DNA from 2 places in the Cupriavidus sp. SK-3 genome. Region 2 is predicted to be linked to the other one. Evidence: riboswitches for the same ligand, from Rfam matches in the RefSeq annotation. Region 2 holds a riboswitch; the other holds the start of a gene.
What was found. Region 2 has a riboswitch for glycine ahead of gcvT (glycine cleavage system aminomethyltransferase GcvT). Riboswitches for the same ligand answer to the same signal wherever they lie in the genome.
Positions count from the first base shown of each region.

Region 1: it holds a riboswitch for glycine, as region 2 does, so the genes downstream of both, CF70_RS25895 (D-amino acid dehydrogenase) here and gcvT (glycine cleavage system aminomethyltransferase GcvT) in region 2, are expected to answer to the same signal.

Region 1 covers NZ_JFJV02000246.1:5,223-19,678, reverse strand. The annotation lists gene CF70_RS25910 (M20 aminoacylase family protein) at 1-1,181, opposite strand, end outside; gene CF70_RS25905 (MFS transporter) at 1,245-2,552, opposite strand; gene CF70_RS25900 (LysR substrate-binding domain-containing protein) at 2,821-3,744, opposite strand; gene CF70_RS25895 (D-amino acid dehydrogenase) at 3,842-5,164, opposite strand; glycine riboswitch at 5,213-5,339, opposite strand; gene CF70_RS35300 (Bug family tripartite tricarboxylate transporter substrate binding protein) at 5,590-6,147, shown strand; gene CF70_RS25885 (GNAT family N-acetyltransferase) at 6,918-7,361, opposite strand; gene CF70_RS25880 (cytochrome b/b6 domain-containing protein) at 7,676-8,212, opposite strand; gene CF70_RS25875 (PepSY domain-containing protein) at 8,236-8,502, opposite strand; gene hfq (RNA chaperone Hfq) at 8,794-9,177, shown strand; gene CF70_RS25865 (FKBP-type peptidyl-prolyl cis-trans isomerase) at 9,465-9,869, opposite strand; gene CF70_RS25860 (short-chain fatty acid transporter) at 10,137-11,582, opposite strand; gene CF70_RS25855 (ornithine cyclodeaminase family protein) at 11,593-12,558, opposite strand; gene CF70_RS25850 (molybdopterin-dependent oxidoreductase) at 12,606-14,456, opposite strand, start outside.
Region 2 covers NZ_JFJV02000264.1:38,186-52,641, forward strand. The annotation lists gene CF70_RS28225 (DUF2071 domain-containing protein) at 1-16, opposite strand, end outside; gene CF70_RS28230 (EthD family reductase) at 13-336, opposite strand; gene CF70_RS28235 (L-serine ammonia-lyase) at 422-1,798, opposite strand; gene CF70_RS28240 (DUF421 domain-containing protein) at 1,830-2,372, opposite strand; gene gcvP (aminomethyl-transferring glycine dehydrogenase) at 2,484-5,405, opposite strand; gene gcvH (glycine cleavage system protein GcvH) at 5,507-5,887, opposite strand; gene gcvT (glycine cleavage system aminomethyltransferase GcvT) at 5,998-7,125, opposite strand; glycine riboswitch at 7,225-7,364, opposite strand; glycine riboswitch at 7,386-7,473, opposite strand; gene CF70_RS28260 (UvrD-helicase domain-containing protein) at 7,708-9,801, shown strand; gene CF70_RS28265 (protocatechuate 3,4-dioxygenase) at 10,050-10,832, opposite strand; gene CF70_RS28270 (hypothetical protein) at 10,822-11,454, opposite strand; gene CF70_RS28275 (response regulator) at 11,851-12,582, shown strand; gene CF70_RS28280 (ATP-binding protein) at 12,554-13,717, shown strand; gene CF70_RS28285 (ABC transporter substrate-binding protein) at 13,746-14,456, opposite strand, start outside.

The sequences.
Region 1 (14,456 bases), on a different contig from region 2:
GCGTGCAGATGGCCTTCGGCCAGCGCCACCCAACACGCCGCGCCAAGCGGAATCAACTGGTCGTTGAAGTCGTAGCCGTCGTTGTGAATCGAGCAGCCGACCCATTCGCCGGTGCCATTGCCCAGCGCGAAGTAGCAGCCCGGCATCTTCTCCAGCATCCACGCGAAATCCTCACTGCCCATCTGCATAGACGGCGGCACCTGGATGACCTTGTCGCTGCCCAGCACGCTGGCCACGGCCTGCCGTGCGATGGCGGTTTCTTCCGCGGTATTGCAGATCGCGGGCGCCAGGCGCTCATAGGCGATGTCTACCGTCACGCCGCACGAGGCGGCCTGATGCGTCACCACCTCGCGGATGCGGGTCTCCAGCAGGTCTCGCACCTCTGCCACGGTGGCGCGCACGCTCAGCTTCAGCGTTGCGGTCTCCGGGATGATGTTGTAGGTGCTGCCGGCTTCCATCTGTCCCACGCTGATCACGGCGGCATCGACCGGCGCCACATTGCGCGCCACGATGCTTTGCAGCGCCACCACGGTAGAGGCCAGCGCCAGCGTGGGATCGGCGGCGCGGTGGGGCATGGCGCCATGGCCGCCTTTGCCGCGGAAGGTGATCGTGGCGCGGTCCGACGAGCCACCCATCGGGCCGCTCTGTACCACCGCCATGCCCACCGGCAGGCCGGGCGCATTGTGGAAGGCGTAGATCGCATCGCAGGGGAAACGCTCGAACAGGCCGTCGTTCATCATGGCGAGCGCGCCGGTCATGCCTTCCTCATCCGGCTGGAAGATCAGGTTGAGCGTGCCGTCGAAGTTGCGCGTGGCGGCCAGGTACTCGGCGGCCGCCAGCAGCGTGGCGGTGTGGCCGTCGTGGCCGCAGGCGTGCATGCGGCCGGCCACCTGGCTGGCATAGGGCAGGCCGGTGCGCTCCTGCAACGGCAGCGCGTCCATGTCGGCACGGATACCGATGCTGCGCGTGCCGTTGCCCACCTTCAATTGCGCCACCAGCCCGTGGCCGCCGACGGTGTGCACGGCATAGCCCCACTCGCGCAGCAGGGCAGCGGCCATCCCGGCGGTGCACGGCACGTCGGCTCCAAGCTCGGGATGCGCGTGGATGCGGTGGCGCAGTTCGGCGAAGCGCGCGGCGGATTCGTTCAGGGCGGACGGGACATTGCCTGGGGTCTGGGTCATGACAGTGCGATCCTGGATAGTGCTGCGGAATAGGGAAAGGGGGAAAGACGATCCTGGCGCGCGTCAGTCGCGGCCCGGGTGGCTGGGGAACAGCGCCAGCGCGCTCAGGCTGATGCACGCCGAGGCAAGCAGGTACCAGGCCGGCGCCATGCTGCTGCCGGTAGCGGCGATCAGCCAGGTGACGATCAGCGGGGCGAAGCCGCCGAACACGGTCACGCCAAGGCTGTACATCACCGACATGCCGGTGGCGCGATGGTGGCGCGGCAGCGCCTCCATCATCAGCGCGGCGCCCGCGCCGCTGCCGACCGACATCAGCGCCACGGCGCCGCCGATCAGCGCCATGGTGATCGGCAGGGCCGGCCCCGACGAAAGCAGCATGAAGTTGGGATACACCAGGGCCAGCGATGCCAGCCCGCCGGCAAACAGCAGGGGCTTGCGGCGCGGCAGCCGGTCGGCCAGCAGGCCGAACAAGGGCGCCACCACCAGCATGGCGAGGCCGGCCATGCACGCCGCCAGGAACGCGGTGACGGGCGGCATGTGCAGCGTGTTCACCAGGTAGGTGGGCATGTAGAACACCATGATGTACATCGACGAGGTGGAGCCGGTCATCAGCAGCATGCCCAGCAGCAGCGTGCGGCCATGCTCGCGGAACACCGCGCCGATGCCGCCGTGCTGCCCGCCTTCATGCGTTTCCTGCAGATGGCGGCGGATATACATGCCCACGGGCGCGATCAGCAGGCCCAGCAGGAACGGCAGGCGCCAGCCCCAGTCATGCATGGCTTCCGGGCTGAGCAGGGCCGATACCGCGGCGCCGGTCAGCGCGCCAAGCAGCGCGGCGCCGCCTTGGGTGGCGGCCTGCCAGCTCACGAGGAAGCAGCGGTTGCGCTTGCTTGCCGACTCCAGCAGCAAGGCCGATGCCGCGCCGACCTCGCCGCCCGCCGACAAGCCTTGCAGCAAGCGGCCGAGCACGACCAGCACGGTCGCTGTCACGCCGATGCTGGCGTGGGTCGGCGTGAACGCGATCAGCGCCGTGCCCGCGGTCATCAGCGCAATGGTCAGCGTGAGCGCGGTCTTGCGCCCGCGCCGGTCAGCCAGGCTACCGATCAGCACCGCGCCGAGCGGACGCATCACAAAACCGGCGCCAAACGTGGCAAAGGACAGCAACAGCGAAGCCAGCGGGCTGCTCGACGGAAAGAACAGCTTTCCGATGGTGGCGGCGAAGAAGCTGTAGACGGTGAAGTCGTAGATCTCCAGCCCGTTTCCGATCGCGGCGGCGACGATGGCGCGGCGCGAATGCGGGCGGGCCGCGGTGGGGGCGGCGGTGGATGCCGTGCCGGCGGGGCTGGATAGCGCGGTAGGCGCGTGGGTCATGCTTTCCTCCTCGGGTGGGATTGGCTCGGGACGGCTGCCGCGCGGCGCCGTCTCTACTGGTGTGCTGGCATGGTAAGAGCGAGGCGCCGGATAAGCACTTCGCTTTTTTTCATGGGTATGAGGATCGGGAATAGGCGGGAATAGGCGGGAACAAGCGGGCATGGGCGCCAGCCATCGGGAATGGCGGGCGATGCTCAAAGCGGGGGGGGAGGGGTGCCGCGTAAGTCGGCGGCCGCGCGTCCATGCAACGGCGCAGGCGCAGGCCAGTTCAGGGGGCGGCCGCGCCGCCCGGTGCCGGGGAGTCGCCGGAAAGCGCTTCCAGCATGGCATCGTGCAGGCGAGCCGCGGCCCAGGTCAGTACGTGCCGGTCGCGCGTGACCAGGGAGATGGTGCGCTCGGGCACCGGCTCTTCCACCTCGATGAAGTCCATATTGTCCGTAACGAACTTGCTGCCGCGCGATTCGCTGGAAAGCAGGATCAGGGTATCCGCCTTCCAGCATAGTTCCAGCGCCAGCCCCATGGAGGTGCACTCGATTACCCGCGCGGGAGGCGCCAGGTCATTGCCCGCGAACAATTGATGAAAAGGCGAGCTGGTGTCGGAGAGCGGGTCCAGCACCAGCCAGTCAGCCTGCTGCAGCACGCGCACCGACCGGGCCGCGCGCAGCGGATGCCCGCGCCGCGCGGCAATGATGGTCGGCAGGCGGCAGGCCTGGGTGCAATCCAATCCGCGGTCCGCCGGCAGCAGTTGGGACGTCACCGCAAAGTCCATGGTGCCCTCGCGCAGGTGCTCCAGCAACTGCGTCGGCCGCATCTCCTGCACGCGCAGGCGGGCGTTGGGAAACTCGCGCCGGAAGGTACTCAGGCAGGCCGCCATCGGCCGCATCACCGCCGTGACCGGCGTGACGCCAACCGTGATCTCGCTGACCACGCTGCCCATCATGTCTTCCAGGTCCTCCCGCGCGCGCCGCACGTTCTCGCTGATCAGCCGGGCATGCGTGACCAGCCGCTGGCCATGGGGGGTGAGCCGCACGCCCTTGCTGGAACGCACGAACAAGGTGGCGCCGACGCTGCTCTCCAGTTCCTTGATGGCCTTGCTCAGCGCGGGCTGCGTCAGGTGAAGGAGGCGCGAGGCTTCCTGGATGCTGCCGGTGTCGGCGATGGCGGCCAGGGCGCGCAACTGGTTAAGCTTCATGGGGAGCCTGCGGAGTCGTGGACGCACATGGTAAAGGCAAAGCGCCCGGCGCAGATGGCCGGGCGCAGGGCGCGGTAATGCGCGCCGCAGTTCGCGCTCAGTGGGCCGTTGCGCTGGCGGGGTTTGCCGCCATGGCAAGCGCGCGTGGACCCTTGTGCGCCGGCAGCTCGCCACTGAAGGCAAAGTCCACTTCCGGCACATAACCGCTGATGATGTCGGCAATGGCGCGGCCCGAGCCGCAGCCGTGCGTCCAGCCCAGCGTGCCGTGGCCGGTGTTGAGGTAGAGGCCGTCGATCCCGCTGGCACCGATATACGGCACGTTGCCCGGCGTGGCGGGGCGCAGGCCCGTCCAGAAGCGCGCCAGCTCGGGACGGCTCATGCCTGGGAACACGTCCAGCGTCCGTTTGACGATGGCGTCGCAGCGCACCGGGTTCAGGTCCATCGCATAGCCGTTGAGCTCGGCGGTGCCTGCCACGCGCAGGCGGTCGCCAAAGCGCGAGAACACCAGCTTGTACTCGTCATCGGTCAGGCTCACGCTGGGCGCGCGCGCGGGGTCGAGTACCGGCAGCGTCACCGAGTAGCCCTTGGCCGGATAGATATCCAGCTTCACCCCCAGCGGGCGCGCCAGCATCGGGCTGAAGCTGCCCAGCGCAAGCACATAGGCATCGGCGCTTTCGATCTGGTAGCCGCCGGTTTCATCGGCGATCTCCACGCCGCGCATCCTGCCGCCATCGGCGTGCAGGCGCTGCACACGCACGCCGTAGCGGAAACGCACACCAAGCGCCTCGCACTTGGCCGCCAGCTCGGTGGTGAAGCGGTGCACGTCGCCGGATTCGTCCTCGCTGGTATAGGTGGCGCCAGCCAGGCGCGGCGCGATATTGGACAGCGCCGGTTCCAGGCGTACGACTTCGTCCGGCCCGATCACGCGGCGCTCGCAGCCCAGTTCGCGCATGATGCGCGCCGGCTCGATGGCCGCGTCGAACTCCTTCTGGCTGGTGTAGAAATGCAGGATGCCGCGCGTCAGGTGGTCGTACTCGATGCCGGTTTCCTCGCGCAGGGCCTGCAGGCTGGCGCGGCTGTATGTGCCTAGGTTGAGCAACTGGATCATATTGTGGGTGGAGCGCTTAGCCGTGCACTCGCGCAGGAACTTCAGGCCCCACGACCATTGCGCCGGGTCGGCGCGCAGGCGGAACAGCAGGGGCGCATCCTCCCGGCCCAGCCAGCGCAGCATCTTCAGCGGAGCGGCCGGGTTGGCCCACGGCTCGGCATGGCTGACCGAGATCTGGCCGCCGTTGCCAAAACTGGTTTCCCGGGCGGCGCCCGCGTTGCGCTCCAGCACCACCACTTCATGCCCGGCCTTGGCCAGGTACCACGCAGAAGCGACGCCGATCACGCCGGCTCCCATCACGATGACTTTCATTCTTCAGGCTCCGGACAGCAAAAAGGGGCAGACAGGCAATCTGGCCTGTCTGCCCCCACTGTCCTTTTGCCTGAGAGATTCGCCGCACCCACCACGGGTGCCGGCTTGCCCCTTCGGCGGCCGCATGCCGCGCCACGCTTGGTGGTCCGGTCCGGCGCTCTCCAGTTTTATCGGTTTCCAGTCTTCTGCACCTGAGCGTTTCAGGGGTACGCCTTCGGTAGAAGCGCCCGACCTGCTATGGCGGGGGGCGCCTCGTTCTCCTGGAAGCCGCACCATAGCACGCGTGGCCGGGAGACTGCAAGGGCGAGGTAGTGGGCGTCGGGCCCGCCCCACCGATGTAGCAGCGTTTGCAGCATCGCCTTCTGGCGTCGCCGATTCTTTAACGTTTGCACAATGAAGCGGAAAGGTCCACGTCGGGTCGCAGCGTGACCTGCGGATACACGTTGTACCTGGCAACTAGCTCGACCAACGCGGCGAGTGCCCACCTATGTAAGAGGACGGGCTTCGAACCCATCAAGGATTTCACCACGGTCGCGTCCGTGGCTGCCATCCCCAGCATTCTGCTTGTGCCTGCGGTATCGCCATTCAAGTCGCCGAAAGACATCGTCAATGCTGCCAAAGCAAAACCAGGAAAGCTCTCCTATGGTTCGGGCGGCATTGGAGCATCGGCTCACTTGGCAGGTGAACTGTTCAAGTCCATTGCCGGCATCGACGTCATCCACGTGCCCTACAAAGGTAGTGGCCCAGCCATCTCTGATGTCATGGCCGGACAGCTCTCATATATGTTCGACACCGGGGCCGTCCCATACATCCGAGGTGGAAAAGTCCGCGCTATCGCGGTCGCTGCGGAGAGGCGTCTTCGATTGTTCCCCGAGGCCGCGACCTTCACCGAACGCGGCATCAAGGGTATGCAGATGAGCGCGTGGTATGGCCTCGCGGCACCATCGCTTACTGCCCGGGCGACGACAAAGAAAGCGAACTGACTCAGCTCCAGTCGGTCAGCGCCAGAACGTCAGCGCCCCTGTCGAGAATCGCGGCCCGCTGGAGCAAGTCGCCAGGTTCACAGAGCGCAACACAAGTGCCGGCCAGGGTCATCCTTGCCTGAGCAGTTGCTCGCAGGCTTGCCGCTTCCTGGCGCAGGGCCTTGATGCCGGCCGAGACGGTCCAGCGAGTCCTTCTCCCACTGCCAGCGCCGGGTAGCGACGCGTCGTTCGTGGCCATGGGAGAAGCGAGAGCTTGATGCATATTGACCTTGAAATATTGCTATGCCTCGTTTCGCTTGGCGGTATCTCGCGAACGGGCGTTCATTTTTTGTTTTGGCAAACATGCCAGAGTCTTGCTGGCCGGTAGCGGCGGTGAACTCGCCGATGGCGCTGCAAATAACCGCTCGCGTATTTAACTGGACCTAGATGACAATTTGGAGTCAGGTGAGTGCCGAGAAAGACGGATATCAGTGGGGCGCGGGTTAACCTTAACGCTGTGTCATGGCGACTTGCCGACCACCTGCCATGCCATGGGTGGTGAGGGTCACAATGGCCAAGAGATAAGCTGGAAAAATCTGTTTAATTCTCAGATTAAGAATTATTCATTCTGCATGGGCTGGCGATAGAGTCCTGCTGCCACCGTGTCACCAGTTTCCGGTGACGTGGGTCTTTTTGTGCACGAACGTGCACTGGATTTCTTCTGGCGGCAAGCGCTTACAGGGCCATTAAGCGAGGCAAGGGCGTTCACGCGTCAGGCGCGCTTCGCATGCCTACTTGAGCTCACAGTGCATGCATAGCGCTGAGCTTTGTGCAGCATTGCGGAACTCCCGTGAGGCCTGGACTTCTGACGGCGCTTTATCGAAAGGGATGTGGCAGAAACCCCAGCGCGCGAAATAGGCGGGAGCCGATGCGGACAAGAGAAAAGCATGTCGGAGTTCAGTGCCGCGGGCGCGCACGAGAAGCTTTTCTACGAGGCGGCTCGCGACACCCCTATCTCGATAGCCGGACTCCACTGCCACGGACCGGATGATAATTGAGTGTCCACGGCGCTCCGCTGCAGCACAGCCAACGATACGACCGTCGCAAAGCGCAATCTGAAAGCTGTCGAGAATCTCCGTTACGTCCTCCGTGGCGAGGCCGCATCTTGCCAGCAACGAAGTCATCGGCTCGATGTCGACTTGGGACGCCGAACGGAGATAGACGTGGGTAAGCATGAAACAGTCTCCGGTCAGTGCTCGATGAGGCTGCCGGGCAGCTCTGGCACTTTGTTGATGCCGCGTGTCAGCACCCACTGCTGATACGAAGCAACTAGTTGCGGGATGCTACCAGCTTGAACGTTCTCGTGACAAGCCCGAGGAAACTCCAATTTGTATCACTGTGTGATATATGCGTTGTCGGCGCGCGCAGACAGGAGGCTGGCAGAATTGCCGCTCTCCTGGAAGCCGCGCATTGGTGCTGGCTAAGCCGAATCGCAATGGCTGGCGGGAGACCCGTATCGGGACAATGCTCGCATGCTGCCGCGGCACCTTCAAGTGCCGCCATCGCGCCGCTTGTTTCCGGTCAGCATGGCGGCGATGAGATTCTCCTTGTGAGCCATGCTCATCGCGACGGCGGCAATGAGGTGTATGACGATCAGCACCATCAGGGCGTCCGCCAGCAACTCATGCACGTCCTTCGGTCCATCCTCGCCCCAGAAGGCGTCCAGCCTCGACATCCAGCCCGTCACGGCGAGCGCGATGATGATGGCCCACATGGTGATCATCATCATCGCGCCGAGCGGCGTGTGGCTCAGATACCGGGGCGGGCGGTGTGCAATCAGTGCCTTGAGGTAGGCCAGGAGGCGGGAGGGCGTGGGCAGCCACGCGGAAAACCTGGCAGGCTCGCTGCCGATGAAACCCCACAGGATCCGGAACAGCACCAGTCCGGCGGCAACATAGCCGACGGCGCGGTGTGACGGGCCGCCGGAGTCCTCGACCAAGTCCCGCAGCACAAGCGCAGCCACGCTCCAGTGCGTCAGGCGCACGGCAATATCCCAAACGCGAATCGACGCAGCGCCGGTCATCATGGCGTGCCCGTCCGAGACTGCCGTTACTTCTCGATTTCCGATTTCACGACATCGAGGGTCTTGGTGTCATAGTAGATCTCGGCCTTCTTGCCTTCCTTCGTCGTGCCGTAGATCTCGTAGCAGTTTCCGTCCACCTTGAACTTCTTGATGGTGTAGCCCTGCGCTTCGATCCTGGCCCTGGCGTCGGCTTCCTTCATCCATTCGGCCTTGGGATGGGCGGCGCACTTGGCACCAGCGATTGCTCCCGTTGAGAACACGCCAGCGAGCAGGAACAGGCAAATACGCTGCATGGAAAGCCTCCGCTTAGTCATATGTGACAGCGAAGCATAGACAAACAGGTAACGATTCGCAATACGGATTTGCCCCTGCCGCCGCGCGGGCAGCGTATCGGTTTCAGGGGGACTGATCGGCTTGCGCTAGAATGGCTAATGCAGGCCAGGATGGCGCGGCGCCATTCCGGCGTGCGCGGCACATGGCGCATGTGCGTGCAAGCACCGATGTGGTGCGCCGGCGCCGGCCAGGCAACGCCGCAGTAGCCCAAGTTTCCCGCAGCGCTTCGCCTGCCCCATTTTTGAATTCACATGCAGCTCGACGATACCAACCCGCAAAACTCCTTCCTGAACACAACGCGCAAAGAGCGCAAGCGTGTGCAGGTGTACCTGGTCAGCGGCATCCGGCTCGTCGGCTCGATCGAGTCATTCGACGCCTTCGTGGTGATGCTGAGCACGCCTGGCGGCATGCAGACCATCTACAAGCGAGCCATATCGACCATCCAGCTGGACACCGGCACGCGGCCGCCCGGCGGCGGCGGTGGTGGTGGCGGCGCGCGTGCGCCAGGCAGCGGGCCGCGCATGCCGGGGGTTGGTCCGCGCACGCCACGCGTGACGTCCGACGGCAATACCCAGGCACCCCTTGTGGTGACGCGGAAGCGTCGCTCCATGGCGCCCGGTGGCGGAAACGAATAGGGTTGCCACGCTGCCGCGAAGTCCGTTTTTGCCGGATGCGTTGTTGATCGCCGCGAATTGCTGCGTCAGATAGCTGCTGGTCGAGTTCGTCCTCGCCATGATCGGATCGAGTGGCTCGAACCCGGTCCGACAGCGATGAATCGCCTGGCTCATCCGGCAGCATGTGCTGGCGATGGTCACATCCCGGCCTCTTCACGCTCTTCTCGGGCGACTCGCTCGCAATCGTCAGTTCGTCAGCGCCCCGGCGGGCTTGCCGGGGCCTGGTCAAACGGTGGAACCGCCCTGCGTCAGTTGCCGATGCCGAGCAACTCCACTTCAAAGTTCAGCGTGGCATTCGGCGGGATCGTCCCCGGCACGCCGCGCGCGCCATAGGCGGTCGGGCCCGGGCAGACCAGCTTGGCCTTGCCGCCGACCTGCATCTTCTGCACACCTTCGGTCCAGCAGGGGATGACGCGGTTCAGCGGGAACGAGATCGGCTGGCCGCGCTTGTACGAGCTATCGAACTCGGTGCCGTCGGTCAGCGTGCCGCGGTAGTGCACCTTTACCGTGTCCGACGCCTTCGGCGTGGCGCCGGTGCCCTTGACGATCTGCTCGATGGACATGCCGGACGGCAGGGTTTCCACGGCCGGAGCGGCTGCGTGGGCGACGGAGGCCATTCCCAGGGCGGCAAGTAGCAGGGCAATTTTCTTCATGTGTCAGTTTGCAGAGTGGTGGGGGTGAAGTCCGGGCCGGCAAGGCCGGCCGGAAACCGCCATCTTAAACCGGGATGGCCATCGCAAGCCGCAACCGGGCTGAACCCAGGGGCGCCGGGCGCGATGGCGCCAGCGCCGCCAGACGCCATCGCGAAGCATGGACTCCCCGATGGCCAGACTCAACCGGGCAATGCGCCGGAGGCACCGGAGTATCCGGTTGCACAGGGGCCGCCCCCGGCTCCCGCGGCTTGGCGGAGCCCGTACGCATCAAGGCATCATGGGCGGGCGGTAAGGCAGCGTCGAAGCAAATGCCCAGAGCATGAACAGCACAAGCGGCGTGTGAACCAGCAACTGGGTGAAGGTAAAGCCCACCACGTCCTTGGCCCGGATCCCCAGCACGCCCAGCAGCGGCAGCATCCAGAACGGGTTGATCAGGTTGGGCAGCGCCTCTGCGGCGTTATACACCTGCACCGCCCAGCCCAGGTGGACCTGCAGCGCGTTTGCCGCCTGCATCACGTAGGGCGCTTCGATGACCCATTTGCCGCCGCCCGACGGCACGAAGAAGCCGAGCACGGCGGAGTACACGCCCATCACGGCGGAAAACGATTCCCTGGTGGCGACCGAGACAAAGGCCGACGCCAGGTGGTGGGAAAGGGTCGTGCCGTCTATGCCCGCAGCCTTGGTAAGGATGAATGCGATGCCGCCATATAGCGGAAACTGGATCAGCACGCCGGCGGTGGAGGGCACCGATTTGGCCACGGCGCGCAGGAAGCGCTTGGGCCGCCAGTTCAACAGCATTCCCAGCATGAGGAACAGGAAGTTGTAGGTGTTGAGATTGGAGATCGCGAGGACAGGATCCTTGGTGGTGAACTCGCGGACCAGCCATCCCGCGCCCAGCGCCACGATCAGCAAGGTCAGCAAGGGGCTGTACTCCAGCCATTCGCCGGGACGCGTGGGACGGCCGATGCCATCGCCGGCGTCATCGAGGTCTACGCCCATGTCCTGCGCAGTACGCGCGCGGTCTCCCGCCGGTGCGGAGAAATATGCCACCAGCAATGACGCAACGATCAGCACCGCCGTCATCGCCATCGACTGCCACAGGAAGATGGTCTGGGAGAAAGGGATCACGCCGGTGATATCGAGCAGGGATTTGGGCAGGCTGGCGGGATTGGCCTGCAACTGCGCGGCGGAAGAACTCAGGCCCAGCGCCCAGGTGGCCCCCATCCCCAGGTAGGCCGCCGCGCTGGCCGCGCGGTAGTCCACGCGCAGGCCGCTGCGCCTTGCGATGGCCCGCACCAGCAGTCCGCTCAGGATCAGGCTGATGGCCCAGTTGAGCAGGGAAGTCAGCAGGCTCACCAGCGCGACGAAGGCGATGGCGCCCCGCGCCGTCCTGGGCAGGGCGGCGAGCCGCCGGATCAGCAGCGAAGCAGGCGGCGAAGCCGCCACCACATACCCGGAGATGGCCACTACCGCCATCTGCATGGTGAACGGGATCAGGCTCCAGAAGCCGTCGCCAAATGCTTGCGCCACGCTTTGCGCCGGCGCGCCGGCCGCCATCGCGCCGATCGCCACGACGATCACCGCGATGGCGGCGAAGATATAGGAATCGGGGAACCAGCGCTCGGACCAGTCGGTGACCTTGACGGCCAGCCGTTCGAGTCCGCCGCGGCCCGGATGGTCCGCCGCGTCCAGCGATAGGGGGGTGCTTTTCATTGCTGTCTCCTTACATTGACATGGCTTCTGCGCTCGGCGTGGCGCCTTGCGAGCCCTTGAATCCTTCATAGGCCATGACGGCCGCCGCGAGATCTTCCAGCGCGGTGCCGACAGCCTTGAAGACGGTGATTTCCGCGTCGTCCACGCGGCCGGGATGGCGCCGCTGGCACAAGTCCGCGAGCGTGGCCCGGATGTCGGCCGCGTCGAGCACGCCGGCCTCGATCGGGTGCAGCAGGTCGCCGGCCTTGAGCACGGCCTCGCCCGTGTCGACGAAGACGGAAGCCGCATCGAAGCAACCGTCGTCGGCCTCGCGCATGGCTGGCGTGAAGCCGCCGATCAGGTCCAGGTGGGTGCCGGGCCGGAGGAACGCGCGATGCACGAGGGGCGCGGTGGAGAGCGTGGCGGCGGTCACGATGTCGGCGTCTTCGCAGGCGGCGGCGATCGTCGGGACAAAGCGCGCGTCGAAACCGTCGGCCTGCAGCCGTGCCACCAGCGCTTCGCCTTGCCGCGCATGGATATCCCAGACGGCAACGCGCCCGATCGGCCTGACGGCGCGATAGGCATGGGGCAGCAGGCTGGCGACCCGGCCTGAGCCGAGCACCAGCATCGACGACGCATCCTTGCGGCTCAGGTACGAGGCCGCCATCGCCGACGCGGCGGCGGTGCGCCTGGACGTGATCTCGTTGCCGTCGATCATGGCCAGCGGCTTGCCGGTGCGCGCGTCGTGCAGCAGGTAGGTCGAGTACAAGCCCGGCAGGCCTTTCGCCGTGTTGCCGGGGTAGATCGTCACGGTCTTCACGCCAAGGTAGCCGCCGGCCCGCCAGGAGGGCATCAGCAGCATGGTTCCGTCCGCATCAATGGCATGGCTGTGGCGCTGCGGGACTTCGCAGCCCCGGATAAACGCCGCGCGCAGCGCGGGCACGAGATTCTCGAACGGCAGCAGGGCACGGGTGGTGTCGGAGTCCAGTATCAACATAGTGGCTTGGGTGGGGGTTGGAATAAGGCAGGCGCCGGCGATCGCGATCACGCATTCAGCACGATGTCGCTGGCCGGAACGGCCTGGCACGCCAGGCACACGCCGGCATCGTCGGGATCCTCGCCGTGCAGGTGCCGGATGCGGCCCGACACGATGGGTACCGCGCAGCTTTCGCACTGGCCGACCCGGCACCCGCTGGGCAATGCCAGGCCGAGTCTTTCGGCGAAGCCCAGCAAAGGCCCGTCCGCCGAGCGCCAGGTGCTGGACATGCCGGACCTGGCGAACACCACGTTGAACTGCTGGCCGGTTCCGGCCACCGTCCGTTCGGGGGAGCGGAACACTTCCCGGAGGATGTCGGAGCGGGGCACGCCGCGGGCAGCCAGCGCATCGGCGAAAGCGCTCATCATCGGCGCGGGGCCGCACATATAGACCAGGGGACGCCGGGCAAGCAGGCGTGCCGGGACATGGTCGGCGCTGACGCGTCCGGCTATGTCGTAGTCGACCCCGGGCACGTCGCATTCCGCCGGACGGTCGTAGAAGTCGACGACTTCCAGCCCCCGGAGGGTTTGCCGTAGTGCCCGGATGCGCGACCGGAATGCATGGGCAAGGCTGTTCTGGTTCGCGTAAAGGAGCAGGATCTTCGGCGGATCGGCGAGGCTGGCCAGCGATTCGAGCAGGCAGACGAACGGCGTGATGCCGATCCCGCCGGCCAGCAGCACCAGCGGCCGCCCGGTATGCAGCGGCATGACAAAGGTGCCGGACGGCGCCCGCAGCCAGACCGTATCGCCGGCCGCAAGGCACAGGTTGATATGCGAGGAGGCGCGCCCGAATACGGTCTCGCCGGTTTCCGACACGCCCACCGCGCGGCGCACGGAGATGGAGTAGCCGCGCCGGTCCGGCACGAGGGCCGGGCCGGTGAGCGAATACGAGCGCACGATCTCCTCGCCGGCGGGTGGCACCGTCAGCCGGATCGTCACATGCTGGCCGGGCTGGAAGTCCGGCAGGCCGCCGCCATCGGCGGGTTCCAGAAATACCGACGTGACCTCGCGGGCTTCCTTCACCAGGCTGGCGACGCGGAAGGCGCGATAGCCGTCCCACCTGCGCCGCCCCACATCGACGCCGGGATCGCGCTCCACGTTGCAGCGGTAGCCGCGCAGCGGCACGGAGCCGCTGACGGGGTCGATGCTGTCAGCGGCGATCAGGCCGTTGTAGTTGCTGTTGCCCTGTCCCGAGACAGCCAGCGCGGGTTGCGCAAGTGCATCGCAGCGCTGCCACCAGCCAAACTCGCCGACCACCACGCGCGGATGCAGGCCTTCCCTGACCTTGGCGATGAACCTTGCGCTGCCGACGGCTGTGCTCACCCGGATCGCATCGCCGCTGACTATGCCGCGCGCGGCTGCCAGCGCGGCGGGGATCTCCGCTTCGGGCTGGAGCGCACGGCGCCTGAGCGAGGGCAGGCCGCGATGCTGGCTGTGGCAGTAGTAGCCGCTCTTGGCCGAGGTCAGCACGAACGGGAAGGCGTCGCCCGAAGCGTCCCCCGCATCCACAAGAGACTGGTCCGGGCGTGGCAAGGGCGGATAGCCGTGGCGCAGGAGCTGCTCGGCATACAGCTCCACCAGCCCGGTCGGCGTATTGAAGGCACGATCGCGTGGCCTGCCCGCATACTTGCGTTCCACGTCGGCGACCGGCACGCGGATGCCTTCCGGCTGCTCGCGCAACTTGCCCACCGTCAGGCCGCACGGGGCCAGCATATGATTCCACCCCGCTTCCAGGCTGCCGCCGAAGAAGGCCTCCGACATGCCCAGCCGCACAGCCAGGTCGAACACGATGTCGTTGTCCGCGCGCGATTCGCCGCGCGGCGACACCATGCGCTGGCGCAACTGCACCAGTTGTTCGGC
Region 2 (14,456 bases):
GCGGCAATCGGGTCAAGCGACGGACACCACTTCGCTGATCTGCACCACCGGCACCGCATCGGTGTAGTTGGGGATATCGAGCTGCAGCTCGTTGCCGGCGGCCTTGGCGGCGGCAACGAAGTCCTGCACCGACTCGAACAGGAAATGGCACATCACCGTGTAGGCCGGATCCGAGCCCGGCGCGCCGCCGCCCAGCCCGCGCTCCACTGCCGCGCCCCGGTAGCCGGGTTGCGCGCCGAACAGTTCGATGGCGCGCGGCATGTGCCGCTGCAGGTAGTAGTCCATGTCGAACTTGCCGCCCTTGCTGTGCGGGTAGAGAAAACTGATTTTGACCATGCCGGACTCCAAGTGGGTGAAGTGGGTGGATGCCCGGCAAGCGTAGCAGAAAGCGTGGCAGTGGAAGAAGGAACGGGAAGCGGCCTCAGCACTCCACGATATTCACCGCCAGCCCGCCGCGCGCCGTTTCCTTGTATTTGGTCTTCATGTCGGCACCGGTCTCGCGCATGGTCTTGATGACCGAATCCAGCGACACGTAATGCATGCCATCGCCGCGCAACGCCATGCGCGCGGCGTTGACGGCTTTCACCGACGCCATGGCATTGCGTTCGATGCAGGGAATCTGCACCAGCCCGCCAACCGGGTCGCAGGTCAGGCCAAGGTTGTGTTCCATGCCGATCTCGGCCGCGTTCTCGACCTGCTCGGGCGTGCCGCCCATCACTGTGGCGAGCGCGCCGGCGGCCATCGAGCAGGCCACGCCGACTTCGCCCTGGCAGCCCACCTCGGCACCCGAGATCGAGGCATTGAGCTTGTAGAGCATGCCGATGGCGCCGGCGGTAAGCAGGAAGTCGATCACGCCCTGCGGGTTGGCGCCAGGCACGAAGCGGTCGTAGTAATGCAGCACGGCCGGGATGATGCCGGCCGCACCGTTGGTTGGCGCGGTGACCACACGGCCGCCGGCTGCGTTTTCCTCATTGACCGCGATCGCGTACAGGTTGACCCAGTCCATGACCGAGAGCGGATCGGCCAGCGCGCGCTCGGCGTGCTCGGTGAGGTTGCGGAACAGTTCGGGGGCGCGGCGCTTGACCTTGAACGGTCCCGGCAGCTCGCCGTCGGTACGGCAGCCGCGTGCCACGCAGGCCTGCATCACGGCCCAGATCTGCAGCAGGCCGGCATTGACCTCGGCCTCGCTGCGCCACACGCACTCGTTCTCCATCATCATCCGCGCGATGCTCTTCTTGCTGGCGGCCGCCATTTCCAGCATGGCGCGCCCGCTGCGGAAGGGGTACGGCAGTTGCTGGTCGGCTTCCAGGATCTGCGTGTTGGCCGCGCCGGCGGTGATGACGAAGCCGCCGCCCACCGACAGGTAGCGCCCCTCGCGGATGGGCTCGCCGCCGGCATTGAAGGCATGGAATTTCATGCCGTTGGGATGCTCGGCCATCGCCTCGCGGCGATAGAAGACGATGTGTTCCTTCTCGACAAAGGGCACGGGGTGCGTGCCCAGCAGCGATAGCGTGCGGCTGGCGCGCAGCGCGGCCAGGCGCAGCTCGATGGTGTCGGGGTCGATGGTGTCCGGCGCCTCGCCCTGCAGGCCGAGGATCACACCCTTGTCGGTGCCGTGGCCGCGCCCGGTGGCGCCGAGCGAGCCGTACAGCTCGATGCGTACGCTGGCCACTTGCGGCAGCAGGCCGTCGCGCGCCAGGCCCTGGGCAAACATCAGGGCCGCGCGCATCGGGCCCACGGTGTGGGAACTGGAGGGGCCGATGCCCACCTTGAACAGGTCGAAAACGCTGACAGCCACGGCAAGGCTCCTGGTTGGCTACGCGCCGGTCTCAGACCGACGAGTTGCCGATGTCGTTATCGGGGGCGCGCCACAGCGAGGTGGCAGCGTCCTGGGGGGTGGGTGGGGCGTCTTTCTTCGCCATCACGCTGATGGTGCCGTCGTTTTCGAGGATGGCGAAATGCACATCGCTCACGCGCTCGCAGCCGGCATGGCGCAGCGCCTTGTGCAGGTCGTCGCGCGTGATGAAGGCGCGTTTCATCACGTCGGGAAACACCTTGCCTTCGTGGATCAGTATCTCGGGGCGCCCTTCGACCACATTCTCGAAGCGCCGGCTGCGCCAGCTCAACCAGGCCAGCCCGAGATTGGCCGCGATCAGCGTCACGGCCAGGATCAGGCCGGCGGTGACCGAATTGTCTCCCGCGTTCATGGCGTTCTGCACCGCGTTGGACAGGACCAGCAGCAGCACCAGGTCAAACGGCGTGAGCTGGCCGATCTGACGCTTGCCGGAAAGCCGCAGTAACACCAGCAGGCTGCCGTAGACGATCAGTCCGCGCAGGACGAATTCCCACCATGGGGCGCTGAGATTCCACATGCGTGCTCCGTTTGCCGGGCACGGCCGGGTGGCCGCGCATCCACACCGAGCATAGCGCGCTGGCGAAGCGCCGGGGTTGCCGCGACGGCCGCAACCCCGGCATCCACCAGCTTACTCCTCAGCGTACTCGCTCATCGGCACGCACGCGCAGAACAGGTTGCGGTCGCCGTACACGTTGTCGGCACGGCCGACCGGCGGCCAGTACTTCTGCGTGCGCAGCGCGGCCACCGGGTAGGCGGCTTCCTGGCGCGTGTACTTGTGCTCCCACGCATCGGCGGTGATCACGGCGGCGGTGTGCGGCGCGTTCTTCAGCGGGTTGTCCTCGCGGTCGAAGCTGCCGTCTTCCACGCGGCCGATCTCGGCGCGGATGGCGATCATGGCGTCGATAAAGCGGTCCAGCTCGTGCAGGGCCTCGCTTTCGGTCGGCTCGATCATCAGCGTGCCCGGCACCGGGAAGCTCATGGTCGGGGCGTGGAAGCCGTAGTCCATCAGGCGCTTGGCCACGTCCTCGTTGGAGATGCCGGTGGTCTTCTGCAGCGGGCGCAGGTCCAGGATGCACTCGTGCGCCACCAGGCCGTGCTGGCCGGTGTAGAGCACGGGGAAGTGCGGGGACAGGCGGCGGGCCACGTAGTTGGCGGCCAGGATGGCGTTCTCGGTGGCGGCGGTCAGGCCGGCCGAGCCCATCATGGCGATGTACATCCACGAGATCGGCAGGATGCTGGCCGAGCCGAACGGCGCGGCGGAAACACCGCCGATGCCCTGGTCGTCGCGGCGATAGCCCACGCTGTCCTGGTTGGGCAGGAAGTCCGCCAGGTGCGCGCCGACCGCCACCGGGCCAACGCCCGGGCCGCCGCCGCCGTGGGGGATGCAGAAGGTCTTGTGCAGGTTCAGGTGGGACACGTCGCCGCCGAACTGGCCCGGCGCGGCGGTGCCGACCATGGCGTTCATATTGGCGCCGTCCACGTAGACCTGGCCGCCGTGCTTGTGCACGATGTCGCAGATCTGCTGCACGCCCTGCTCGAACACGCCATGCGTGGACGGGTAGGTGATCATGATGGCGGCGAGGTTCTTGCTGTGCTGCTCGGCCTTCTTGGCCAGGTCTTCCAGGTCGACGTTGCCGTTCTCGTCACAGGCCACCACCACCACCTTCATGCCGGCCATCTGCGCTGAGGCCGGGTTGGTGCCGTGGGCGGAGGAGGGGATCAGGCAGATGTCGCGATGGCTTTCGCCACGGCTGGCGTGATAGGCGTGGATGATCAGCAGGCCGGCGTATTCCCCTTGCGAGCCGGCGTTGGGCTGCAGGCTCACCGCGGCGTAGCCGGTCGCGGCGCACAGCATGGCTTCAAGCTGGTCGATCATCTCGCGGTAGCCGACCGTCTGGTCCAGCGGCGCGAACGGGTGCACCTTGCTGAACTCGGGCCACGTCACCGGGATCATCTCGCTGGTGGCGTTGAGCTTCATGGTGCACGAGCCCAGCGGGATCATGGTGCGGTCCAGCGCCAGGTCCTTGTCGGCCAGCATGCGCAGGTAGCGCAGCATCTCGTGCTCGGCGTGATGCGTGTTGAACACCGGATGGGTCAGGTAGGCGCTCTGGCGCGCCAGGCCGGCCGGGTAGGCGTCCTGCGCGGCGGCTTCCAGCGCGTCGAAATCGGGCACCGGCTTGCCGTGGGCGAAGATTTCCAGCAGGGTGACCACGTCTTCACGCGAGGTGGTTTCGTCCAGCGAGATGCCGATGCGGGCGGCGCCGGCGTGGCGCAGGTTGATGCCGCGGGCGGTTGCCGATGCGTGCAGGGCTTCGGTGTTGAAGCCGGTTTCCAGGGTCAGCGTGTCGAAATAGGCGGCGTTGGTGCGCGCATAGCCGAGCTGCTGCAGGCCGCCGGCCAGCGTGGCGGTCAGGCGGTGCACGCGCTGCGCGATGCGCTTGAGGCCTTGCGGGCCGTGGTACACGGCGTACATCGAGGCCATCACGGCCAGCAGGACCTGCGCCGTGCAGATGTTCGAGGTGGCCTTCTCGCGGCGGATATGCTGCTCGCGCGTCTGCAGGGCCAGGCGATAGGCCTTGTTGCCTTGCGCGTCGATCGTCACGCCAACCAGGCGGCCGGGCATGGAGCGCTTGAAGGCATCCTTGACCGCCATATAGCCGGCGTGCGGGCCGCCGAAACCCAGCGGCACGCCAAAGCGCTGCGAGTTGCCCACCGCCACGTCGGCGCCCCATTCGCCGGGCGCGGCGATCAGGGTCAGCGCCAGCAGGTCGGCGGCAGCCACCACCAGGCCGCCGGCGGCGTGCACGGCATCGGCGATGGCGCGGTAGTCGGCGACCTCGCCATTGACGCCGGGGTACTGCAGCAGCACGCCGAAGGCATGGGCGCCGGCGGCTTCCGAAGCGGGGCCGACCTTGACCTCGATGCCCAGCGGCAGGGCGCGGGTGCGTACCACTTCCAGCGTTTGCGGCAGCACGTCGTCGGCCACGTAGAAGGTATTGGAAGCGTGCTTGTTGACGCGCTGCAGCAGCGTCATGGCCTCGGCGGCCGCGGTGCCTTCGTCCAGCATGGACGCGTTGGCGATGTCCAGCCCGGTCAGGTCGGTCACCATCTGCTGGAAGTTCAGCATGGCTTCCAGGCGGCCTTGCGAGATCTCGGGCTGGTAGGGCGTGTAGGCGGTGTACCAGGCCGGGTTCTCGAAGATATTGCGCAGGATCACGCCCGGCGTCAGGGTGTTGTAGTAACCCTGGCCGATAAAGCTCTTGAGTACCTTGTTCTTGTTCGCCAGCCCGCGCAGCCTGGCCAGCGCCGCTTCCTCGGTCAGCGGCTCGGTGAACTCGCCCAGCGGCATGCCGTCGCGGCGGCGGATGGCGGCGGGGATGACGGCGTCGATCAGCGCGGCGCGGCTGTCATAGCCTAGCACCTTGAGCATGTGTTGTTGCTCGGCGGCGTCGGGGCCGATATGGCGGGAGGCGAAGGCGTCGCGCGCCTCCAGTTCGGCCAGCGTGGGCCGGGCAACTTGGGCGGCAGTCATGGGCAGGGGAGCGTTCATGGCAAGAATCTCGTGGGAGCGGTGCGGCGGGTGGTCGGCCCGGTGCGCGTCGCGGCAGTCTTTGTCCGTCATTCCCGTGGCGCGGGAATGACGATCTGGCATCAGGCGCCGACGTTGGCCTTGTAGGCGTCGGCCGACATCAGGCCGTTCACGTCGTCGCTGTTGGCCGGCTTGAGCTTGAACAGCCAGGCGTCGAAGGCGTCGGCATTGACGCTCTCGGGCGCGGCGGCGGCGGCATCGTTGACGGCGATCACTTCGCCGGCCACCGGGGCGTAGATGTCGGACGCGGCCTTGACCGATTCCACCACGGCCAGCGCATCGCCGGCACCGACGGACTTGCCCACTTCCGGCAGTTCCAGGAAGACGATGTCGCCCAGCGCGTCCTGCGCGTGGTCGGTGATGCCGATGGTCAGCGTGCCGTCGGCTTCGACGCGCACCCATTCATGGGACTCGGTGTATTTCAGGTCGGCGGGGAAATTCATGGGATTGCTCCAGATTCAATTTGTTATTCAGCGCCAGCCGGGCGGAGGTTCCGATACACGATGATCGATGGGTAACCGCCGGCTGGCGCGCTGTGACCGGGTGCGAGCGTTCAGCTCACGAGTGCCTTGCCATTACGCACAAACGGCAGTTTAACCACAGTCGCGGCGAGTTTGCGGTCGCGGATCTCGACCTGAACCTCGGCGCCGATGGCAACGTCGCGCGGCAGGCGGGCAAAAGCGATGGATTGGGACAGCGAGGGGCTGAAGGTGCCGCTGGTGATCTCGCCGTCGCCGGCGGGGGTGATCACCTTCTGGTGGGCGCGCAGCACGCCGCCTTTTTCGCGCAGGATCAGCCCGACGAACTGCTGGGTCTGGCCGCCGGCGACCAGCGCCGCCTTGCCGGTGAAATCGCGTTCGCTTTGCAGGTCCACGGTCCAGGCCAGGCCCGCGTTGAGCGGCGAGGTATGGATATCCATGTCCTGGCCGTACAGGTTCATGCCGGCTTCCAGGCGCAGCGTGTCGCGCGCGCCCAGGCCGGCCGGGCGCACGCCGGCGGCGATCAGCTTTTCCCACAGGCCGGCCACGTTCTCTGCCGGCACCACCAGTTCGAAACCGTCTTCGCCGGTATAACCGGTGCGCGCCACCATGACTTCGCCGAGCGCGGGATCCTGCACCACCACGGCGTTGAACGGCTTCAGGGCTTCGCTGGGTTGCGTCGAGGGAAAGGCGCTCCACACCTTGGCGCGGGCGTTCGGGCCCTGCACAGCGACGATGGCCAGCGGGGCCACGCCGTCGGGCGCGTTGTCGTGGCGGCGCGGCGTGATGCTCACGCCGCTATTGGTGGCCGCGTTGCGTGCGGCGATCCATTTGATATCGGCGTTGGCGGTGCCGGCGTTCACCACCAGGCGGAAGTGATCCTCGGCGAAGAAGTAGACGATCAGGTCGTCGATGACGCCGCCCTTTTCGTCGAGCATGCAGGCGTACAGCGCCTTGCCCGGCGTTTGCAGCTTGTCCACATTGTTGGCCAGCAGGCCGCGCAGGAAGGCACGCACATGCTCGCCATTGAGATCGACCACGCACATGTGGGAGACGTCGAACATGCCGGCGTCCGTGCGCACGGCGTGGTGTTCCTCGATCTGGGAGCCGTAGTTGACCGGCATGTCCCAGCCGCCGAAGTCGACCATGCGGGCGCCGATGGCGCGGTGGATAGCGTTGAGGGGCGTGGCCTGGAGCGTCATGGAATCCTCGGGGGAAGGCTAATCTCGGTTCGAAAACGAAAAAAGGGCCATCCGCCGCAGGATTCGGCGCGCAATAGCGCTGCCAAATCCGCTGCGGCGGATGACCCCTCTGTCCTCGATACCTGAGAGATTACAAGGCGGCCCCGGCTAAACCAGGACCCAGGCCTTGCGCGCCCCTTCGGTGGGCACGCTCACCATTGATTCAGCAATGGCGGGTGCCGCTCTCCAGAGTACGGCGTGCATCGTGTGCATGTTGCAAGCCGATCCGACCAGTCCATGGTGCCTGAGAGTTTTCGGGTGATACCCCTTCGGCGGCGCAAGATCTGCGCGCTCTCCCGGTCGGATGGCGCGACTCTACAGCCAGCCTCGGGGGCTTGTCAACGCGGGCGATTGCCGGGCTGGCCCGGAGGGCGGGGCGGCCTGCGGGCATGTTAACATCTGCGGCTCCGATGGCTTTTCCTGTGCCGCAGGCTTCACTCGTGGCCGCGCATGTGCTGCCCATGTACTGCCCATGTGCCGCGCGGAGCCTCGCGCCCGCCCTTGCCGGCCATCCCGCCACCCAGCCTCACCACCAGCCCTCGCATGACCCACGGACTTAATCCTGCCCAATCCGAAGCCGTTCGCTACCTCGATGGCCCCTGCCTGGTCCTGGCCGGCGCCGGTTCGGGCAAGACCCGGGTGATCACGCAGAAGATCGCCCACCTGATCGAGGACAAGGGCTTCCAGCCCAAGCACATCGCCGCGGTGACCTTTACCAACAAGGCCGCCAAGGAGATGCAGGAGCGTATCGCCAAGCTGATGGAAGGCAAGACCACGCGCGAGGGCAAGCGCATTCCGATCAAGCAGATCACCGTCAGCACCTTCCACTCGCTGGGCGTGCAGATCCTGCGCGCCGAGGCGGAGCACGTAGGCCTGAAGCCGCGCTTCTCCATCATGGATTCGGACGATTGCTTCGGCATGGTGCAGGAGCAGCTCGCCAGCACCGACAAGAAGCTGATCCGCAGCGTGCAGAGCACCATCTCGCTGTGGAAGAACGGCATGGTCGATCCCGAGACGGCCATCGCCCAGGCCGAAAACCCCGACGATCACCAGGCGGCGCTGATCTACCGCAACTACGTGGCCACGCTGCATGCCTACCAGGCAGTGGATTTCGACGACCTGATCCGCCTGCCGGCCGAGCTGTTCGCGCGCAACGAAGAGGTGCGCATGCGCTGGCAGAACCGGCTGCGCTACTTCCTGGTGGACGAATACCAGGACACCAACGCCTGCCAGTACCAGTTGCTCAAGCAACTCGCCGGCGGCTCGCACCTGCGCGCCCCGGCCTTTACGGCGGTGGGCGACGACGACCAGGCCATCTATGGCTGGCGCGGCGCCACGCTGGACAACCTGAAGCTGCTGCAGACCGATTTTCCCGACCTCAAGGTGGTCAAGCTGGAGCAGAACTACCGCTCCACAGTGCGCATCCTGGAAGCGGCCAACGCGGTCATCTCCAACAATCCCAAGCTGTTCGACAAGAAGTTGTGGAGCGAGCACGGCATGGGCGACCCCATCGCCATCAACCCGATGAACGATGAGGAGCACGAGGCGGAATCCGTGGTGTTCCGCCTGTCGGCGCACAAGTTCGAGCGGCGCGCGCAGTTCCGCGACTACGCCATCCTGTACCGCGGCAACCACCAGGCACGCCTGTTCGAGCAGATCCTGCGCCGCGAGCGCATTCCCTATGTGCTGTCGGGCGGGCAGAGCTTCTTCGACAAGGCCGAGATCAAGGACATTTGCGCCTACCTGCGCCTGATCGCCAACCCGGATGACGATCCCGCCTTCATCCGCGCCATCACCACGCCCAAACGTGGCGTGGGCAACACCACGCTGGAAGTGCTGGGCACCTTCGCCGGGCAGGCCAAGGTCTCGCTGTTCGAGGCGGCCATGATGGGCGGCATCGAGGGCAAGCTGCAGCCGCGCCAGCTGGAGCCGCTGCGCGTGTTCTGCGAGGCGATGGTGCGGCTGGCCGGGCGCGCGGCCAGCGATCCCGCTACCGAAGTGCTGGACGACCTGATGGAAGGCATCCACTACGAAGCCTACCTCTACGACATGTTCGACGAACGCCAGGCGCAGTCGCGCTGGACCAACACGCTGGAATTCCTCGACTGGCTCAAGCGCAAGGGCACCAAGCCCGAGGCCACGGGTGAAGGCGAAGCCACTGGCTTCGACACCGCCGACGGCTTTGGCGACGAAGGCAAGAACCTGCTGGAGCTGACGCAGACGGTGGCGCTGATGAGCATGCTTGAAGGCCGCGAGGAAGATCCCGACGCCGTGCGCCTGTCCACGCTGCACGCCTCCAAGGGACTGGAGTATCCGCACGTGTTCCTGGTCGGCGTGGAAGAGGGCATCCTGCCGCACTGCCGCGAAGACGAGGACATGACCGACGAGAAAATCGAGGAAGAGCGCCGCCTGATGTATGTGGGCATCACCCGCGCCCAGCGCAGCCTGCATATCAGCTGGTGCAAGAAGCGCAAGCGCGCGCGCGACACCTACTCGTGCCAGCCCTCGCGGTTTATCGGCGAGATGAAGCTGGAGGAAGCGCCCGAGATCAAGGACGAGACCCCGGCCATGAGTCCGAAAGACCGCCTGGCCGGACTCAAGGCGTTGCTGGGCACGCCCGGCAAGACCGCGGCGTAGCCAGCGCCGGACGTATAAAGCCCGAACCTACACAGCCGATACATTGCCCTACAAGCGGGACAAGACCCCGGCCTGATGCCTCATTACCATTGATCGTGCCTGGGCTGTCGTTCTGGTCCGGGCGCCGCACCGCTTCGTCCCTTCGGAGCGGGGTGGCCGGGCCGTGATGCCCGACTTCTTCCCTGTTACGCGCCTCCGTACTTTAGTGTCCGGGGGCGTTTTTTTGATGGGCAGGACCGGGGGCTGCCTCAGGTTCGCGCGATACCGATCGTGAACTCGCCCTCCAGCGTGCCGGCCGCATCCTGCAGGCGGCGCACCCGCACCAGGCCGGGATGCGCGCCGGCAATCGGGTCCTGGCTGTTCCGGTACGGCGAGGCGCCGCGAGCGCGATAAGCGGGGTGGCCGAGAAGCACTTCGCGGTTCAGCGCCTCGTCAAAGAACATCTGGGAGGTCAGCACCTCCTCCTTGCCGACATGAATTTTCAGATGGATATGCACCGCGCGCGGCGCGTACCAGCCGGGGTAGATCGTCAGGAACTGCGCGCTGCCATCGGCTCCGGTAGGTTGCACGCCCCGCAGGAAGCGAGCGGCACTGGTGGGCGCGGCGTGCATGCCGCCTTCTTCCCGCCCTGGCCCGGCGCCACCCGCGGACGGTGGTATGCGGCCTCCCCGCGCCCCGGGCGGCGGCGGCATGCCGGCCTGGTCATAGCCGCTATAGCTGCCGCCGGCATCGCAGTGCCAGATGCTGGCCAGCGCGCCGGCCACCGGCGCGCAGCCGCGGTCGGAATCCACCACGACCAGTCGCAGTCGAAGCAACTGGCCGGGCCGGCCATCGCGGATATCGCTGCGCATCAGCGCCTCGTCAATATAGAAAGGGCCCTCGGTCAGTGCCGGCGTAAGCAGGCAGGCGGTCGGCGCGGACTGCGCGGCGGCATCGCCCGCCAGCCCGATCAAGCCCGCGCCGAGCGAGCCGCCCAGCACACCGCCGAGAAAGCGGCGCCGACTGCCGGGGGAGTCATGCTTACTGCGCATCGTGTGCTCCTTGTCGGTGAGGTCCCGCAGCACCGGGTACGTTGCCCGGGCCGTCCGCGCCGAAGGCGCAGGGCATGGGCGCGGGCCCATGCGGCGGCATCGCACCGTCGGCGAAGGGGCCAGGCATCCCGCCCGGCCCCGGCCAGCGGCCCGCTTCCGGCATGGCGCGCAGGCGTTTGCGCTGGCCGGCATCCAGGCTTTCGTCAAAGGCGATCCAGCGGTCGCGCACGGCGCGGCGGTCCTTGTCGAGCGCGTCGTGCAGGTGGTCTTCGCGCTCCGCCCGGGCGCGCAGCGACGGCTCCGGCGCATTGGCCGTGCCGGTGGCATCGGACTGGCCCTCCTCGCGGATAAAGCGCGCCCGCAGTTCCAGTGCATGCGCATGCGCCTCGCGGGCGGCGGCGCGGGCGGCTTGCCAGAGGGCAGTCTGCGCCGGCGTGAGTGCCAGCGCGTCACGCAGCGAGTCGGGCGAGCCTGGCAGGCCAGGCCCGGCCGTGGCCGGCGCGCCGGTCTGCAGCGCATGGGCGGGCAAGGCCAGCGCGCACGCCGCGCACAGCGCGGCAAGCGATACCAGGGCGCGGATCGAGGGTAACAAGCGGGGTAACAAGGCTTGTGGCTGGGTCATGGGAATCTCCGTGGAAGTCTTGCGGGGAGAGGCCCGGGCTGCCGACACCATGCGGATGGCTCAAGCATAGCGGGGCGCCGGGCCGCCGGTGCGGGCCTGCCGGGTGCAAAGCGGCGGGTTGGCGACATGCCATCTTAAAAAGGCAGGCCTCCGTTTGCTTGAGCGCTTGGTCAGCGCGCCGAAGCAATGCCGTACAAAGCGGGCCGCCGGGCGGCGGGCTTTGTATCGCGCGTGATACAAAGCGGCCACAACGCGCCTATCAGGGCGCAACGCCGGGCTGGTAGAGTGAATCCCTGGCGGCGGGCGCTGCCCGGTCGAGCCCGATTCCCCCCGATTAGACACAAACCTGCCGCGAACTCCGCTGCAAACCGCCGCAATAGCCTCCTGCGAAACCCGATGGATCTTTCCCCCGCTACGCCCTTGCACTTGCTGATCGTCGACGACGATCCACAGATCCGCTCCATGCTGGCCGAGTACCTGGCCACCTTCGGCATCGAAGCCGATGGCGCGGAGGGTGGTGCCGCCATGCGCGCCGCGCTGGCCGTGCGCGACTACGACCTGGTGGTACTCGACCTCTCCCTGCCCGGCGAAAACGGCCTGGCGCTTTGCCGCGAAATCCGCGAGCGCGGCGACTTGCCGGTGATCATGCTCACCGCGCGCACCGAACTGGCCGACCGCGTGGTCGGCCTGGAAGTGGGCGCCGACGACTACGTCACCAAGCCCTTCGAGATGCGCGAACTGGTGGCGCGCATCCACACCGTACTGCGCCGCAGCCGGGGCGGCGGCGTGAAGCGCCCCCCGGCGGTGGGCGGCCATGAGCTGCGTTTCGGCCACTGGCGCCTCAATACCACGCTGCGGCAACTGGTGGACGGCGAGGACACCGTGGTGCCCTTGTCCAATGCCGAGTTCCGCCTGCTGCTGGCCTTTATCGAATACCCGAACCGCGTGCTCGACCGCGAACTGCTGATCAACCAGGCGCGTGGCCGCGATCTCGATGTCTTCGACCGCAGCATCGACCTGCTGGTCTCGCGCCTGCGCCAGAAGCTGCGCGATGACCCGCGCGACCCGGCGCTGATCCGTACCGTCCGAGGCGAAGGCTATGTCTTTACCGGCACCGTCGAAGGCTGAGCGCCCGGCCTGGGTGGCCCGCCACGACTCCATGTTCATCCGCCTGTTCCTGGTGATGGCGGCGATCATGCTGGCCGTGCACCTGCTCGGCGTCACGGTCATCGAGAGCATCTTTCCTCACCCCGGGCACAGCGGATTCACTCTCGTCCCCGGCGACGAGCCTCCGCCCCCACCGCCGGGCGAACCAGGCCGCGGGGGAGTCCCCCCGTCCGGCGCCGAAGCGGGCGCGGGCAGCAGCCAAGGCGGTCCGCCGCCGCCACGCCGGCCGCGCGGCAGCCGTGGCTTTGGCCCGCCCCGGCTGGGGCTGCTGTTCCAGCTTGCGGCCATCGTGGCTGCGTCGTGGGTGGGAGCGCGCCTGCTGGCCAGGCCCGTCCAGCGCCTTGCCAGCAGCGCCAGCCGGCTGGCCCAGGACGTGCACGCGCCGCCGCTGGACGAGGACAGCGGCCCGGCCGAGGCCCGCGACGCCGCCAAAGCCTTCAATCATATGCAGCAGCGCATCCGCACCCAGCTGGCGCAGCAATCGCGTTTCCTGGCCGCGGTGTCCCACGACCTGCGCACGCCGCTCACGCGCATGAGCCTGCGTATCGAAGGGGTCGACGACAACCAGGTGCGCTATCGCCTGCGCCAGGACCTCGCCGAGATGAACGGGCTGATCGATGCCACGCTGTATTACCTGCGCGAGCGCGACGGCGCCGCCGCGCCGCGCCAGCGCGTGGATGTGCATGCCCTGTTGCAGGCGGTGGTGGACGACGCCACGGAGATTGGCCAGGACGTCAGCCTGTCCGGCGGCGCTGAGCCTTTGCTGGCCTATCCGGCCGAATTGCGCCGCGCCGTGGTCAACCTGGTGGAAAACGCGCACCGCTACGGCGGCAGCGCGCGCATCGCGCTGGCCGACAGCGCCGAGCGCGTGGTCATCGACGTCTGCGACGACGGCCCCGGCATTCCGCCGGAAGAAATGGCGCGCGTGCTGGAGCCGTTCTACCGGCTCGAATCCTCGCGCAACCGCGCCACCGGCGGGGTCGGCATGGGCCTGTCGATCGCCGCGGATATCGTCTCGCGCCACGGTGGCGAACTGAGCCTGGCCAACCGGCCGGAGGGCGGGCTGCGCGTGCGGATCGTGCTGCCACGAGCCTGAGCGGCAGCTAGTGCGCGGCCGCTACCATTCAGCGGGCCGTTGCGCTGCCCATCGCCGCGAGCTGCACGTATTGCGAGCCGCGCGAGCCATGCGTGAAATCCAGCACGAAATCGCCCACATCGACGCGGGCCTGCAGGGCACGCCGCAGGTCGGCCGGCGTGGCGGCGCGCGGCGCAGACAACGCAGCCCGCACCAGCCAGGCCGCGCCGATGTAGCCAGCCAGCGTGGCGGGTGAAGCGGGCTCGTCCAGGAACTGCTTCATCCGGCCCACGTGCTCCTTGACCACGCGCAGGGTCAGGTCCTGCGGACCTGGCGCAATCTGCGTCAGCACGATGCCGCCGTTATAGCCGGCGCCGAGAATCTCGCGCGCCGCCAGCGGGTTGACCGCGGACAAGCCCACCAGGAAGCCGTACCACCCCCGCGCGGCCAGCGCACGGCCGAGATTGCCGTAGGCCAGCGTGTCGCCGGCCACGATCACCGCCGCCGGGCGCGCCGCGGCGATGCGCGCCGCCGCCGCGCCGCCGTCGCTGCCCTTGCCGGCTTCCAGCGTCAGCGCTTGCAGGCCAGGCTCCTGCTCCAGCTGGCGCCGCCACGGCGTGCCGGCGGCCAGGCTTCCTGCAGCGAAATCCGGCGCCACGGCCAACGCCAGCTGCTTGAGCCCGTAGCTGCGCAACTGGTGAATCGCCGCATCCAGTTCGGCGCGGTAGTCGGCCCGCGTGTACCAGACATGATCGGCCGC